Linked DNA regions of Prochlorococcus marinus CUG1416. The protein of the gene in region 1 interacts with the protein of each later gene in a pairwise test. Links are inferred from orthologs where the notes say so. Each region holds a gene or a part of one and is shown in the gene's direction. Other genes may lie near its edges.

Evidence for each region.
Region 2: the proteins of ribD (region 1) and accC interact in binary tests that used the Escherichia coli proteins (3 or more experiments, as listed by UniProt). The link is inferred for Prochlorococcus marinus CUG1416 from one-to-one orthologs.

Annotation. Positions count from the first base shown.
Region 1 is NZ_JAAORM010000005.1:164,747-172,872, reverse strand. What follows is about bases 3,085-6,012. They hold ribD (bifunctional diaminohydroxyphosphoribosylaminopyrimidine deaminase/5-amino-6-(5-phosphoribosylamino)uracil reductase RibD), read left to right. Parts: upstream 3,085-3,965; coding sequence 3,966-5,060; downstream 5,061-6,012. Other genes in these bases: ftsH (ATP-dependent zinc metalloprotease FtsH), read left to right, coding at 5,174-6,012; HA146_RS07095 (DUF3122 domain-containing protein), read left to right, coding at 3,451-3,951; HA146_RS07100 (hypothetical protein), read left to right, coding at 3,225-3,476; cbiT (precorrin-6Y C5,15-methyltransferase (decarboxylating) subunit CbiT), read right to left, coding at 3,085-3,141. Outside these bases: pheS (phenylalanine--tRNA ligase subunit alpha), read left to right, coding at 1-875; HA146_RS07110 (NAD(+) kinase), read left to right, coding at 945-1,853; more of cbiT, read right to left, coding at 1,867-3,084; more of ftsH, read left to right, coding at 6,013-7,036; argF (ornithine carbamoyltransferase), read left to right, coding at 7,064-7,990; transcriptional repressor LexA, read left to right, coding at 8,047-8,126. UniProt on the Escherichia coli protein: Converts 2,5-diamino-6-(ribosylamino)-4(3h)-pyrimidinone 5'-phosphate into 5-amino-6-(ribosylamino)-2,4(1h,3h)-pyrimidinedione 5'-phosphate.
Region 2 is NZ_JAAORM010000001.1:68,134-76,320, forward strand. What follows is about bases 3,267-6,255. They hold accC (acetyl-CoA carboxylase biotin carboxylase subunit), read left to right. Parts: upstream 3,267-4,082; coding sequence 4,083-5,429; downstream 5,430-6,255. Other genes in these bases: HA146_RS00350 (glycosyl transferase), read right to left, coding at 3,267-3,713; HA146_RS00365 (YggT family protein), read right to left, coding at 5,449-5,754; psbX (photosystem II reaction center protein PsbX), read left to right, coding at 5,845-6,030; HA146_RS00375 (Ycf66 family protein), read left to right, coding at 6,111-6,255. Also shown: chromosome segregation protein SMC, read left to right, coding at 1-1,364; HA146_RS00345 (PRC-barrel domain-containing protein), read left to right, coding at 1,410-2,444; more of HA146_RS00350, read right to left, coding at 2,445-3,266; more of HA146_RS00375, read left to right, coding at 6,256-7,040; HA146_RS00380 (chlorophyll a/b-binding protein), read right to left, coding at 7,041-7,316; HA146_RS00385 (ABC transporter ATP-binding protein/permease), read right to left, coding at 7,327-8,187. UniProt on the Escherichia coli protein: This protein is a component of the acetyl coenzyme A carboxylase complex; first, biotin carboxylase catalyzes the carboxylation of the carrier protein and then the transcarboxylase transfers the carboxyl group to form malonyl-CoA.

The DNA of each region.
Region 1 (8,126 bases):
AAGGTAATTTGTCACTTATATTGAAAACAATGGGTCAATTATCTGCCACTGATAGACCAATTGTTGGTCAGAAGGCAAATTTAATAAAAATAAATTTGCAAGAATTAATAACTGAAAGAAAAAATCAACTGAACAGTGAAGCTTTAGATAAGAAGATTAAAAACGAAAAAATTGATGTAACTATCCCTCCAATTGGAACACCCCCTGGGAATAAACATCCTTTAATTTCAACTCAAGATGAGATTATAGATATTTTTTGTGGTTTAGGATACTCAGTTGAGAGCGGTCCTGAAATAGAAACTGATTTTTATAATTTTGAGTCTCTCAACATACCCAAGAATCATCCTGCAAGAGATATGCAGGATACTTTTTACTTAGATGAAAATCGACTTTTAAGGACCCATACTTCTCCTGTTCAGATTAGATACTTAGAAAATAATCCACCTCCAGTAAGAATTATTGCTCCAGGAAGAGTGTATAGGAGAGATGCTGTAGATGCTACTCATTCCCCTGTATTTAATCAGGTTGAGGTTTTATGCATCGATCAAGATATTAATTTTAGTCATTTAAGAGGAACAGTTCTTACATTCTTAAAGACCTTTTTTGGAGATATTCCTGTAAGATTTAGAGCTAGTTATTTCCCATTTACTGAACCTTCTGCAGAAGTAGATGTTCAATGGAAAGGTAAATGGCTAGAAGTAATGGGCTGTGGAATGGTAGATCCGAAGGTCTTAGAAAAATTAGGAATAGATTCTGAGAAATGGACTGGATTCGCAGCTGGATTAGGAGTTGAAAGGTTTTGTATGGTAAGACATCAGATTGACGACATCAGAAAATTTTATACAAATGATCTTAGATTCTTAGAACAGTTCTAATAAATTGAAAATTTAAATTAGGATTGTCCAACAAATTAGTTTAATATAGTCATAGTTTTTGTTGTTTGATTGGTACGTAAAGCAGGGCTAATTGTTAATGATGGGAAAGAACTGGCTGTTCAAACCGCAAGTTCTGTTCAGAAAAAATTGGAAAATTCCAATTTTGAAGTTTTAAGAGTTAGTAGCTCTGGTGGAATGGTTGGATTCGCCAATCCTGATCAACATGTTCGTCCTTTGGGGTATACGAATTGTGTCCCCGAGGGGTTTAACTCGTCAATGGAATTTGCAATAGTTCTTGGCGGAGACGGAACAGTGCTTTCTGCAGCAAGGCAAACAGCACCTGCTAAAATTCCAATCCTTACAATAAATACTGGTCATTTAGGTTTTCTTGCAGAAGCTTATTTATCCAATATTGATGAGGCAATAGATAAAATCATATCTGGTAATTGGGATATTGAAGAAAGAACTTGCTTTATTGTTAGTGTAATGAGAAATGATCAGAGGAGATGGGAGTCTCTCTGCCTTAATGAGATGGCTCTGCATAGAGAACCTCTGACAAGTATGTGCCATTTTGAGATTTCTATAGGGCGACATGCTCCTGTAGATATTTCAGCTGATGGAGTAATTTTATCTACTCCAACTGGATCTACAGCCTATTCTCTAAGTGCTGGAGGCCCAGTTATTACGCCTGATTGCCCAGTAGTGCAACTAACTCCAATTGCCCCACATTCATTGGCGTCTAGGGCATTGGTTTTTAATGATTCGGAGCCAGTAACTGTTTTCCCTGCAACTCCTGAAAGGTTAGTAATGGTTGTTGATGGAAATGCTGGTTGTTATGTTTGGCCTGAAGATAGAGTTTTAATAAGAAAAAGTAAACACTCAGTAAAGTTTATTAGACTTGAAGATCATGAATTTTTCCAGGTTCTTAGAAATAAACTAGGTTGGGGTTTACCCCATGTGGCTAAACCTAACAAATAACAACTATTTAAATTTATTTTTTTCCTTTTAATAGAAAAACAGGATTATTTGGTTCTAATCTCATTCCCTCAGCGATACTTAAGCTTTTATGGGTCTGAATTAAATTTAAATTTGTTTTGAAATTTTTATCTTCTAATTCCTCTTTCAACTCTTTAATAGTTTGAATGTCAATAATTGGGATAACGATAATATCTCCAATGCTCATATCCTGAGCCAGGGAATTAATAATTTCAAGTTTAGTCTTTTTTTTACATCCTCCAATTACTAATCTATTAGGTTTTCCAAAAGAACTTAAATTTCTAGTGTTCAAGGTTTTAATTATGTCTTCCTCAAAAATAAATTTTGGTTTAACGCCAAGCCTTTTTGAGTTTTCTCGTATTAATGCTTTTGATCCAATCCTTTTATCGATACAAAACAAATCTAAACTAGGCCTTAATTTTAATGCCTCTAAACCAATTGACCCACAACCTGCTCCTATATCCCAAATGACACCATTTTTCGGCAGCTCTAAATCTGCCAAGATTTGAACGCGAACCTCCCTTTTAGTTATTAAATTTGGTCTATCATCAAAAGTTTTAAAAAAACTGTCATTGATGCCGAAAAGAGGGAGATTATTCTTTGAATAATTTTTCTTTGTTTTTGTAAGAACAACAATGTTCAAACTTGATATATCCAAGGGCAATGACACTTTAAGATTTAATTTTCTTATTTTTTCATTGTCAAAGCCTATCTCTTCACAGAGCCAAAAATCATAGAAGTCAATCAGATTTAATTCTGATAAGTTTTTTTTGATTATTTCTAAACTTTTGTTATTTGAATCTGTAATAATAGCCAAACTTGAAGGCTTTGCTTTAAGAGCCTCAACTAACTTAGTGGAATCTCTGCCGTGAACACTTACATTAATAGTATCTTGCCATGGGATCTTTAACTTGCTAAATGCTAATTGAATGCAAGTATTTGAAGGGTAAAAACTTAATTCATCTTTTGAAAAATTTTCTAGTAATATTCTCCCAATTCCAAACCAAAGTGGATCTCCTCTCGAAATTAAAATAACATCAGTTTTTTGATATCTAAGCCAGTTAACAAGTTCGTTATTACTGTTGCTCGAAAAAAATGATTTCTTTTTTTCTAAACCATTTTTGTTCCATGATTTAATTTCTTCAAAATATGAATTGGGAACTGCAATATTTTCTGTGTTTATAAATAGATCTTGTAATTTGGGAGGTAAATCTTCAAATACATATGAATTAATACCTAAGACATGTATTTTTCTATAAACTTCAGTCATCAATATTTAATGAAAAGGAACTAAACTGTTTGAATGTTTTATTAAATTATCTTATTATTGTTCGAGTTATCATAGTAAATTAATTGTCAGAAAGAAGAAAGAGATTACATGATTTATTGTTAACTCTAATTAATAAAGATAGTGAATTTGAGTTTATTGAAGAAGATTCTAACGATTTAACATCTAGCTATTCTGAAAAAGACACTTTGAATTTATCTCGAGTTATAGAAAAAAATCGTAAAATAATTAAAAGGTACCAAGCTATTGTAAGAACAGCTGTAACTCTAGATGCCCTAATGGATTCTGAAAATGAAGAAAATTACAAAATCAAATAAAAATATTTTTACAAAAGGAATTTTGACTCTAATTATACTACTATCCTTTATTTTTAACCCATTAAAAGTATCTGCAGAAGTTGCAGAAATAGAAATAAATGGGGAATTAATAAATGCTAGTAGTGAGTTTTTAAGGGACTTGGACTATGAAACTTGGCAATTAGTAGCTTATAAATCACCTCTTTTTGCAGATAAATTGATCTTGAGAGTAATAGGATATCCAGGAAATCTTAGGATTGATCATCCTACTGACTTGAGTGTTGAATCAGGAAGGAAACAGTGGCTTTTAGATGATAAAACATTACTTAATATGGAATTAGCAAATGATGGAAGACAAGCTGCTGCAGAATTTGATCTTGATGAATTGATTAAAAATTTAGATAAAAATAGACCATTAAGATTATCTTTGTCAGGAGTTTTTTCTGAGTTACCTGTTCCTCCCTTTGTTGTTAAAGAGTGGAGATCAATAAACTGAATTTGATTTTTGAGATGTCTGAAAAAAATGTAAGTCATACAAAATGGATGAAAAGAGCAATTTTTTTGGCTTCTTTAGGCAAAAATACAACTAGTCCTAACCCTAGGGTGGGAGCAGTAATAATTGATAAGAATGGAAACCTTATTTCAGAAGGATTTCATTACAAGGCTGGGATGCCCCATGCTGAGGCAATGGCTTTTAAAAATTTAAAAAAAGATGCTAAAGAAGGATCAATGTATGTAAATCTTGAACCTTGCTGTCACCAAGGTAAAACACCTCCATGTGTAGATAAGGTAATATCCTCTGGGATAAAAAAAGTATATATCTCTATTGAAGATCCTGATAAAAGAGTCTCTGGTAGAGGTATTAAGCTGCTAAAAGAAGCTGGAATACAAGTTCACTTAGGATTATGTAAGAAAGAATCTTTGGAATTAAATAAAGCTTTCATTCATAGGAATATTACTAAAAAGGCCTTTGGTGTTCTTAAATGGGCAATGAGTATTGATGGAAGAATAGCTTTAAAAAATGGAAAAAGTAAATGGATTACTAATGAAGAATCAAGGTCATTAGTTCACTCTTTTAGAGCAGAATTTGATGCAATAATCATTGGTGGAAACACATTAAGAAGAGACAACCCACTTTTGACTACTAGAGGTTCAAAAAATCCTGAGCCTCTGCGAGTTGTTTTTACAAAAAGTTTAGATCTCCCTTCAAAATCTAATCTTTGGGATTGTAATAAGGCAAAAACTATAGTTATTTATGATTCTTCTTCAGCAAATGAAAGCTACCTTGCAAGGATTCCGAAATGTGTGGAAGTTGAAAAGGTATCATCAGATAATCCAGAGTTAATTTCAAAAATACTATCTGAAAGAGGATGTAATAAAGTTTTGTGGGAATGTGGCCCTAGATTGGCTACCGCAGCTATTAAATCTAATTGCATTCAGGAAATCATTACTTTTATTGCGCCAAAAATTTTAGGTGGAGAAAATAGTACGAACCCCTTTGGAGATTTTGAATTTAGAGAAATGAATGAAATTATTAAATTAAGCGATTCTAAGGTTAGTTTGATTGGCAACGATATTTGCGTTAAGAGTTCATTTGAAAATTAATTTTCATACTTATTTCTATAGGTCATAGTACCGTACGGTTCTTACCCAAAAAAACAAAACAGATACGGAAGCTTTTCGTTTAGTTTATAATAAGTTCAAAATTGATAACAATCATGCCAATAAGACAAGACGATAATCAACCTAATAAAAGATTTGGAATAGTAAATATCATTTTGATAGGTGTAGGAGCCTTACTTCTTTTTAGTAGCCTCTTTCCGAATCAAAATATGCAAATCCCTAGGGTTCCTTACTCTTTATTTATAGATCAAGTGAATGATGGGGAAGTTAAGAGAGCATACATAACACAAGAGCAAATAAGATATGAATTAAATGGAGCTGAAGAAGGTGCACCTTCAGTATTGGCGACAACCCCAATATTTGATATGGACCTCCCACAAAGGTTAGAAAGTAAAGGGGTGGAATTCGCTGCTGCTCCTCCAAAGAAGCCTAATATCTTTTCAACAATCTTAAGTTGGGTTGTGCCACCATTAATTTTTATACTTGTTTTACAATTTTTTGCTAGAAGAAGTATGGGGGGCGGAGGTGCTCAAGGAGCACTAAGTTTCACTAAAAGTAAAGCAAAAGTTTATGTACCCGATGATGAATCTAAAGTAACATTTGCCGATGTTGCGGGAGTTGATGAAGCCAAAGACGAATTAACAGAGATAGTCGATTTTTTAAAAAAGCCAGAAAGATATACAGATATAGGAGCACGAATACCTAAGGGTGTACTTCTTGTAGGACCTCCAGGAACTGGAAAAACACTTCTTTCAAAGGCTGTTGCTGGTGAAGCAGAAGTTCCTTTCTTTATTATTTCTGGTTCTGAATTTGTTGAACTTTTTGTAGGTGCAGGTGCAGCAAGAGTAAGGGATTTATTTGAACAGGCCAAGAAAAAAGCTCCATGCATTATCTTTATTGACGAACTAGATGCTATTGGTAAAAGTCGTTCTGGTTCAATGGGAGTTGTTGGAGGTAACGATGAGAGAGAACAAACTCTAAACCAGCTTCTTACTGAGATGGATGGTTTTGCATCCGCAGATAAACCAGTTATAGTATTAGCCGCCACAAACCAACCTGAAGTGCTTGACGCGGCACTTTTAAGACCAGGAAGATTTGACAGACAAGTTCTAGTTGATAGACCAGATTTATCAGGTAGAAAAACCATATTAGAGATCTACACAAAAAAAGTTAAACTTGCAGATTCAATTGACTTAGATTCAATTGCTCAAGCTACTAGTGGATTCGCAGGAGCTGATTTAGCTAATATGGTAAATGAAGCTGCTTTACTTGCAGCAAGAGCCAAAAGAAAAAGTGTAGAACAACAAGATTTAAGTGAAGCGATAGAGAGAGTTGTTGCTGGTTTGGAAAAGAAGAGTCGTGTTTTGCAAGATGATGAAAAGAAAGTCGTTGCTTATCACGAAGTTGGTCATGCAATAGTTGGTCACCTTATGCCTGGAGGTTCAAAAGTTGCAAAGATTTCTATTGTACCAAGAGGTATGAGTGCACTTGGTTATACTCTTCAATTGCCAACTGAAGAAAGATTCTTAAATTCAAAAGAAGAATTAAAAGGACAAATAGCTACACTTCTTGGAGGAAGATCTGCTGAAGAGGTAGTTTTTGGAAAGATTACTACGGGAGCTTCAAATGATTTACAAAGAGCAACCGATATAGCGGAACAAATGGTTGGTACATTTGGAATGAGTGATATTCTTGGCCCGCTTGCTTACGATAAACAAGGTGGCGGTCAGTTTCTAGGTAATGGTAATAATCCTAGGAGATCTGTTAGTGATGCTACTGCTCAAGCAATAGATAAAGAGGTTAGAGATTTAGTTGATGATGCGCATGAAACTGCACTTAATATTTTGAGGAATAATTTACCTCTTCTGGAATCGATTTCTCAAAAAATCCTCCAAGAAGAAGTTATAGAAGGGGAGGATCTCAAAAATCTCTTAGCAGAAAGCAAAATGCCCGCATAGTAGAATTGGCTCACAAGATAGGGATTGATGATTAAACCAAAAAAGCTTGCTAGTAGGAATTTTTTGTCAAGCTTAGATATGACAAAAGAAGAAGCTATACAAATCTTAGATATTGCAAGAAGCTTTAAAAATAAAGATCTAAATATTAATCTTAAGAATAAAGTTTTGGGATTAATTTTTGATAAATCTTCCACACGTACACGAGTCAGTTTTCAAGTTGCCATGTCTAGGCTTGGAGGAACCACTATTGATCTAAATCCTACAACTTCACAAATAAATAGAGGTGAGCCAATTAAAGATACTGCACGAGTTTTAAGTAGATATTGTGATGCAATCGCAGTAAGAACTTTTAATCAATCTAATTTAGAAGAGTACGCTAAATGGTCAACAAAGCCAGTAATAAATGCTCTTACAGATTTAGAGCATCCATGCCAAGCAATAGCTGACTTTCTTACCATTAAAGAGGAATTTGGAGAACTTAAAGATGTGGTTATAACTTTTATTGGTGATGGTAATAATGTAGCTAATTCCCTTATTTTGAATGGTGCTCTATTGGGAGTAGAGATTAGAATAGCTTGTCCAAAAGGTTACGAACCAGATTCATCAATAATTAAAAAGTCAGTAGATATAACTAATAATACGGAGATGTTAAAAATAACTAATGATCCAATCTCTGCGGTTTCAGGTGCAAACGTTTTATATACCGATGTTTGGTCATCAATGGGGGAAGAAAATCAAAAAGAAGAAAAAGATAAAGATTTTAAGGACTTTTGTATTAACGATTATTTGCTAAAGAAAGCTGCTGTAAATGCGATTGTATTGCATTGTCTTCCTGCATACAGAGAAAAAGAGATTACAGATCAAGTGATTGAAAGCAAAAACAGTAGAATATTTGATCAGGCAGAGAACAGAATGCATGCTCAACAGGCATTGCTTGCATGCTTACTCCAATAAAAACTTGCCTGATGATATGATAAAAGGTACAAATGTATTAGAGTACATTTGTTTTAATGGTCCAAATTTCAGAAAATGATTTAACAGCTGCTCAGCATGAGCTGTATGGATGGATAAAGGATTATATGAAAAAATT
Region 2 (8,187 bases), on another replicon or contig:
TTGAGGGTTGTGCTTCATTTAATAAAGAAATTGAAGTAAATAAAAACTCTCTTGATGTTGTAATGCAAAGAATTGATGATTCTAAATCGAGATTAAATAAACTTGATAGTGCTAATAATTTCTTAGTTGAAGAGTTAGATCGTTTAAGAAATAAATTGAAACCTTATCAAGATAAGTTTGATCAATTGCAAATCCTTCTTAAAGAGAATTATGAAAAAAATCAAAAATCATCACTAATAGCTTTAAATAATGAGTTTAATAATTTTGATACAAAACTTGAATTACTTATGAAGGAGAGAGATACATTATTAGATAAGAAGAATCAATTTGCTTTAAATAAAGAACGTATCAATAATTCATTAAAAATTACATTATTACAAGAAAAAAACTTGCAGGGATCTATCACAGAACTTGCAACTGCTCATAGTGCATGGATCAAAAAAAGAGATAAGTTTAAAAAAGAGCTTTTAGTTCTCGATAATCAAAAAAATTCACTAGAGAAGGATTTAGGTTTATTGAGAAGGAAAAGAGATGAATTAAACTCTTCAATTTCAAATAAAAGGCAAGAATATAATAACTATCTATTAAAACTGGAATACCTTGAAAGAGATATGGATTCTCTTAAAGAAGAGATGAGGAGCGAGAAAATAAAATTAGAAAATTATAAAAAAGATCTCCCGAATCCTTCCCCGGAGTTTGGAGAATATGAAGGGAAGAGTCTTGAATCTTTGCAGTCAGAAATCTCGATTATAAATGCAAAATTACAAAGCTTAGAACCTGTAAATATGTTGGCTCTTGATGAATTAGAAGAATTAATTGAGAGATTAAATGGTTTACGGGAAAAATTAGAAATTCTATCTAATGAAAGATCTGAATTATTGCTGAGAATAGAGACTGTATCAACTATGCGTCAAGAGGCTTTTATGCAAGCATTTGTAGAAGTTGATAAACACTTTAAAGAAATTTTTGCCAATTTATCTGATGGAGATGGTTTTCTTCAGCTTGAAAATCCTAATTCACCTTTGGAAGGAGGCTTAACTTTAGTGGCTCATCCTAAGGGCAAAAATGTCAGAAGATTAGCCTCTATGTCTGGTGGTGAAAAATCATTAACTGCTTTAAGTTTTTTATTTGCTTTGCAAAAGTATAAACCTTCACCTTTTTATGCATTAGATGAGGTTGATAGTTTTTTAGATGGTATAAATGTTGAAAGGTTATCAAAATTAATATCTAATCAGTCATCAAATGCTCAATTTATAGTCGTAAGTCATAGAAGGCCTATGATAAGTGCGTCTGAAAGAACAATTGGTGTCGCGCAAGCAAGAGGTGCTAATACTCAAGTTATTGGGTTACCAAATGCTGCATAAACTCACTTTTTTAAATTTATACGTCAGAATGATAAAAAGTTAATTATGAGCTTGTCTAAAACCTCTGCAAATAAGAATCGGCCAAATTCTGTTCCTAGTGAACGGTTATGGTTAAGGTCAGAATTGATGGGAACACAAGTTATAACTACTGATACTGGGAGGCGTTTAGGTGTAGTTGGCGAAGTTGTTGTTGATATTGACAGAAGAGAGGTGGTGGCTTTGGGGCTTCGAGATAATCCACTTACAAGATTTCTACCAGGCTTACCAAAATGGATGCCTTTAGAAAGTATAAAGCAAGTTGGAGATGTCATATTAGTCGACTCCCTAGATTCGTTGAGTTCAGGTTTTTCTCCCGAAAGATATGGAAAGGTAATTAATTGTCAAGTGATTACAGAATCTGGACAACTTTTAGGTAGAGTGCTTGGGTTTTCTTTTGATATTGAGACTGGGGATTTGATTTCTCTTGTCATGGGTGCAGTTGGCGTGCCCCTTTTAGGTGAGGGAGTTTTAAGTACTTGGGAAATTCCTGTTGAGGAAATAGTAAGTAGTGGTACTGATAGGATTATTGTTTATGAAGGTGCAGAAGAGAAATTAAATCAATTAAGTAGTGGACTACTTGAGAAACTTGGAGTAGGAGGTTCTTCATGGGATGAAAGGGAAGCAAATGGATACGCAGCAAATCTTGTACCAGTTGAGAATCAGTTACTGTCTGGTTCGGATTTAGAACAACAAAATAATTTAGTTGAGGAATATGAAGAAGAAGTTGTTGAACAAGATGATTATGAAGATGAACTTGAATATGTTGAAATAAAGAGTTCTTCAGAAGAAATCAATAATAGAAAAAAGCTTTATATGGAGAATGATTACTCTGGTCAGATCGACAATCAAACAATTGTTAATCAAATAGATGAAGAAAAAAATATTGATTTTACACAAAAGCAAAAATCAAATACTAATTTGGCATCTAAAAGACCAATTCAAAATGCAATAGAAACTTTAGATATTGAACCATTGGAAGAAAAAACTTTAGTGAAAGATAATAAAAAATCAGAAAAATTTGAAATCGACGATCCTTGGTAATTAATAAAGGTTTTTTATTAAATCAAAAATTATATCAGCAAGTTTTTCTGAAGCACCTTTATTACCTCTTTCTTTCAGTAAATTTTCTCTAATACTTTTCAATTGATCTTTATTTTTAATAAGACATAATACTTCTCTTGCAATTTCTTTGGGCGAAATATTTCCTATTCTTTCTGGGACAATAATTTTTTTTGATTTAATATTTGGCCAAGCAAAAAACTTCTTTTTTTTAAAATAGAAATATTTAACTATAAATGTTAGAAATCTATTTATGAATGAAATTTTTCCAATTACTCCAAAAATACCATCCCAGGCATTCATCATATTTAAATGTTGAGTTGGTAGAACAACTAACATTGGAAGAGAAATTGCTGCTAATTCTGCAGTATTTGCACCCACAGTTGTAATGGCTAGATCACATTCTTTTAATATTTCATAACAAGGATGTTTCTTTATTAGATAAATTTTTGTATTTTGTGATGTCTCAATTACATAATCAAAACTGGAATCTTTGATGCTTTTAATTGTTTTAATTTTTGATGAGTAATATTTTGCAATAGGATTTCTCTCACTTTGAAAGAATAAATATTCACTTTTATTGGTGGTTGGGGCAATTGGGATTATAAAATTTATATTTTGATTTATTTTCGCGATATGATCTGCTATTTCTAAGAAGAAAGGAATTCCAATAGAGAGCTTGGCTTTTTTTGAACCAGGCAACAGGGCAACATAACGTTTTTCTTTATCTTTTAATGATATTTCACTATTTAACTTTATATCTGCCATCAAATCGCCTATTATGTGACATTTACTTTTATATCTTTTAGGAATCAAATCTTTTACTTTTTTATTCATAGCTGCAATTTTGTTTGTCCATTGAGGCCATCTTGCAACCCATTCAGCATATGTGATATTTAGATAACCTAATCTTTTAGCTAGTAAAATACTCCAAAATTGATCCCCACCAAGGAAAATTACTATTCCTTTTTTTGGCCAATTTGCAAAAGAACATGGCTTCATTAATAATTTCCAAAAACTGTTTGATTTTGTAATTAATTCGAATTTATTCCATGAATTTGCAACTGTAAATTCTTTACCAGTGGCATTTGGGCAAGGAACCAGTACTAACCTAAGAGAGAAATCTAGTTTATCCTCATAACATAGAGATTTATTTATTTGGTTAAGTTCATCCACTACAGGTCTTACCCATGTAGATAATTCACCAGGCCCATTTGAAACTATAACTACTGCAGGTGATTTTTTTTTCATTGCAGTTAAACCAGAATAAATCAAATGCGGACGGCGAGACTTGAACTCGCAAGGCCTAAGCCACACGCTCCTTAGACGTGCGCGTCTACCAATTCCGCCACGTCCGCAAAGGGTTTTCGAGCACCGGCGGGTGCCTAAACCTTAAAAATATCATACATTATTGAATGAAATAAGGATGTAGTTCTCAGAGATAATTTTTTAATGTTATGCATTATTTTTCTATTGCATAAAACAAATATTTATACATATATAACGGTCAAGGTTGTATTGTAAAAAATGTACTCTGATCACTAAAAAAATTTTGTTAAATACTTTGGCAAACAATTTTTTATTTTAAGTCATTTTCATTTCTTCAATTTAATTTTCATAATGGTTGAAAAAGTTTTAATTGCTAATCGTGGAGAAATAGCTTTACGAATAGTTAGAAGTTGTAGAGAACTAGGTATTGCAACAGTAGCAGTTTTTAGCACTGTAGATAAAAAAGCATTGCATGTTCAGCTTGCTGATGAAGCGGTTTGTGTTGGAGACTCGTTGAGTAATAAGAGTTATTTAAATATTCCAAATATACTTGCTGCCGCAACATCGAGAGGAGTTGATGCTATACATCCTGGTTATGGATTTCTTGCTGAAAATGATAAATTTGCTGAGATGTGTAACGATCATGGCATAGTTTTTATTGGTCCATCTCCTAAAGCTATTAGATCTATGGGAGATAAATCTACAGCTAAAGAAACTATGGAAGAAGTAGGAGTTCCAACAGTACCTGGAAGTAAAGGCTTGTTATCAAATGTAAATGAGGCTTATAAATTGGCAGATGATATAGGTTATCCGGTCATTATCAAAGCCACTGCTGGTGGAGGCGGAAGAGGTATGAGGTTGGTTGAAAACGCTGATAATCTTGAAAAAATGTTTAAAGCAGCTCAAGGTGAAGCAGAAGCAGCTTTTGGTAATGACGGTCTATATATGGAAAAATTTATAAAGAAGCCAAGACATGTAGAAGTTCAAATTTTGGCAGATAGATCTGGTAATGTTGTGCATTTAGGAGAGCGAGATTGTTCAGTTCAGAGAAGACATCAGAAGTTATTGGAAGAGTCTCCTAGCCCTGCAATTAATACTGAACTAAGAAAAAAAATGGGAAATGCAGCAATTGCTGCTGCAAAAAGTATCGGTTACGAAGGAGCTGGTACAGTTGAATTTTTAGTTGATAATGATAATTTTTATTTCATGGAAATGAATACTAGGATTCAAGTTGAACATCCTGTTACTGAAATGGTTACGGGGGTTGACTTAATAGCTGAGCAAATTAAAATCGCAAGCGGAGCAAACTTGGAATTTAAGCAAGATGATATTCACTTGAATGGTCATGCGATTGAATGTAGAATCAACGCTGAAGATCCTTCTCATAATTTCAGACCATCACCTGGGAAAATAACTGGTTGGCTTCCTCCCGGTGGACCTGGTGTAAGGGTCGATAGTCATGTTTATACTGGTTATGAAATACCTCCATTCTATGACTCCTTAATTGGTAAATTAATAGTCTGGGGAAAAGATCGTAATACTGCAATTAAACGTATGAATAGGGCTTTAAATGAATGCGCAGTAACTGGTATTCCAACAACAATTAACTTTCATTTAACCTTACTGAATAAATCTAAGTTTAAGGAAGGGAAGATACATACTAAATATGTAGAAGAAGAGTTATTACCAAATTACTAAAGGCATCATTAAACAATATCTATGAAATATGTCTATACAATGCAAGTTTTATAAGCCCTTGTTGACCAACTAAAATCTCTCTTAAAAAACTTATAACCCCAATCCAAATGACGGGGCCTACATCCACTCCTCCTATAGGGGGAATTAATTTTCTTGTTAAATTTAGGATAGAGCTTGATGGTATCGAAATTAATAACCAAAAACCTTTACTTAAATCAATTTTTGGGTACCAAGTAAGAATTAATCTTATTAAAAAAACTATAGTTAGATATGATAGAGAAATGCCTAAACTAACATCTAAAATTTGGAGAGCGTTTTCAAGCAAGGAAATCACAATTATTTAATTCATCTTAATAAATAACCCATTGAATCGTATTTAATTCGTATTATAAATTGAGAATTAAATATTTAAAAAGTGCTTCAAATCTCAAATTTATTACTAGCTGCAGATTTTTCTGCTGAAGTTGCCAATAATTCCGCAGTTGGAATGATAGGTAGTTTTATAGCAGCCGCTTTACTTATCGTTATTCCAGCCGCTTCATTTTTGATTTTTGTTAGTCAGAAAGACTCTCTTGATCGTACTTCTACTGGTAGACGCTAGTTTTTGTAGAAGTTTTAAGTACACTATATATATAGGGTGAATTATGTCTCCCTTTAAAAAATAAATTTTGGAGAAAGAATGTGGTCAATGCTAGTCTCAATTGGGCCAGTATTGTTGGTATAGTTCTAGCGGTATGTGGAGGCGGACTTTACTTTTTAAGGTCTTTTAAACCTGCATTAGCAAGAGATTATGATGTTTTCTTTGCAGCTATAGGTCTTTTATGCGGGGGAATATTATTTTTTCAAGGTTGGAGATTAGATCCTATTCTTCAGTTTGGTCAGTTTTTGTTAGCAGGAACTACAGTTTTTTTCGCATATGAAAGTGTGCGATTGAGGGGTGTTGCTACTGATCAAGCTAGAAGGTCATCTTATTTTGATGATGATTCTATTCCTGATGTGCCCAGAAATTCTAGAGGTCGATTTAATGACGATTATGATAGGTTTGAAGAAGTCGAAAGACCATCAAGAAGATTTAAACCTCAAGAAGAGGAATTTGAAGAAGAATATATGGAGGGGGGAGGATCTCGTAGGAGAAATGTTTCAAGAGCTATACCTTCTGCTGCTGCAAGTAGAAGCAGGCCATCTACAAGAGAAGCAAATCAGTTTGTAAATGAAGAACCTATAAGAAGAAGACAGAATCCTGAAGACAGAAATACTAATCAATCAGAAAGAAAAAATTTTGGTGAGAGACGAAACTTATCTCGCAATGAAGTTAAAACAGGATCAAGACCCAAAATTAATCGTAGAGTTTCGAGACAAGATAATATGTCTAATCCTGATGATTCTTCTCCGTTAAGAAAGAAACCGACAAGATCTCCTATTAGGCAGCAAACTTCAACGGCTCAAGTAGAAGATGCTTCATTCAAAGATGCTAATCAAGCAAAAAAGACTCGTGAGACTCGGAGACCAAGCTCTTCAACTAGATCAAGTGCAAATAACCAAAATGGTAGATATACCGTTGGAACAAATAAGAGGAAACCTAGAGATAATAGTTCTAGATTTGATGATTAGTTATAAGATTCCTGCCCATTTTAAAAACGATTGTTGACTAAATAATTCAATTAGTATTATTGCCAGGAATCCGATCATTGCAAATCTTCCATTAGTAATTTCAGAATAACTACTCCATCCGAATTTATATTCATCTTCAATATCTATTGATTTTTCATCTGATTTATTATCTCTAGTTTTTTCATTGATGTAATTTGAATCTTGTAGATTTTCTATGGAACTATCATTCTCTAAATTATTAACCTCTGAGTTTGTTTGTTCTTCTTTAGAATTCATTTTTTTTTTGTTAATCCTTAAAATTATACTTATCAGAAGTCAATAATTTCCAGTCTCCTTGTCCATTTAATTCTAAAATGTTTTCATGAAAATCTTTTAAGCTAGGTCTATGTCCAACACTAATAAGAGAAAGTTCTCGTTCCTTTAGTAAACCATATAGTTTTTCTTCAGTGTCAATATCTAAAGCACTTGTTGCCTCATCAAGTACTGCAAATCTTGGGGAATTTAGTAAGAGTCTTGCGAAAGCTAATCTTTGTTGCTCGCCTAGAGAAAGAATTCTTGGCCAATCTTGTTTGATGTCAAGATTAGGGTAACGATCCACTAAGGTTTTTAAATTTACTTCATGAAGTACAGAAGTAAGATGTTCATCACTAAATTTCTTAACTTCTGTGGGATAACATAATTGTTCCCTTAAAGAACCCAGTAACATATAAGGTTTTTGAGGTATGAATAATAATTCGCCAATTTTTGGTTTTTTTATTACTCCATGGTCGGGTTCCCATAAACCACTAATCATTCTTAGTAAAGATGTTTTTCCACATCCAGAAGGTCCTACAACTAAAAGTGATTGATTATTGTCGATGCTCAAATTTAAATTTTTAATTATTGTTTTATTTGATCCTGGTGGGGAAAGATCAGCATTATTAATAATAATTGAGGGATAATCTGAAATGACGTTTTGATTACTTGTAGGACTAGTTTGACTAATGGATTCGACTTTTGATTGGAATCCTTCTAACCTGCCAATCCCAGCAGTAAATTTTGCAAGTTCTTCTATTTGATTAACAATAAAAAATAACGAACCTTCAACCATTCCAAAAGCAAAGCTTGCCTGAATAAAGCGCCCATAATCAATATCACCTTTAAAGTA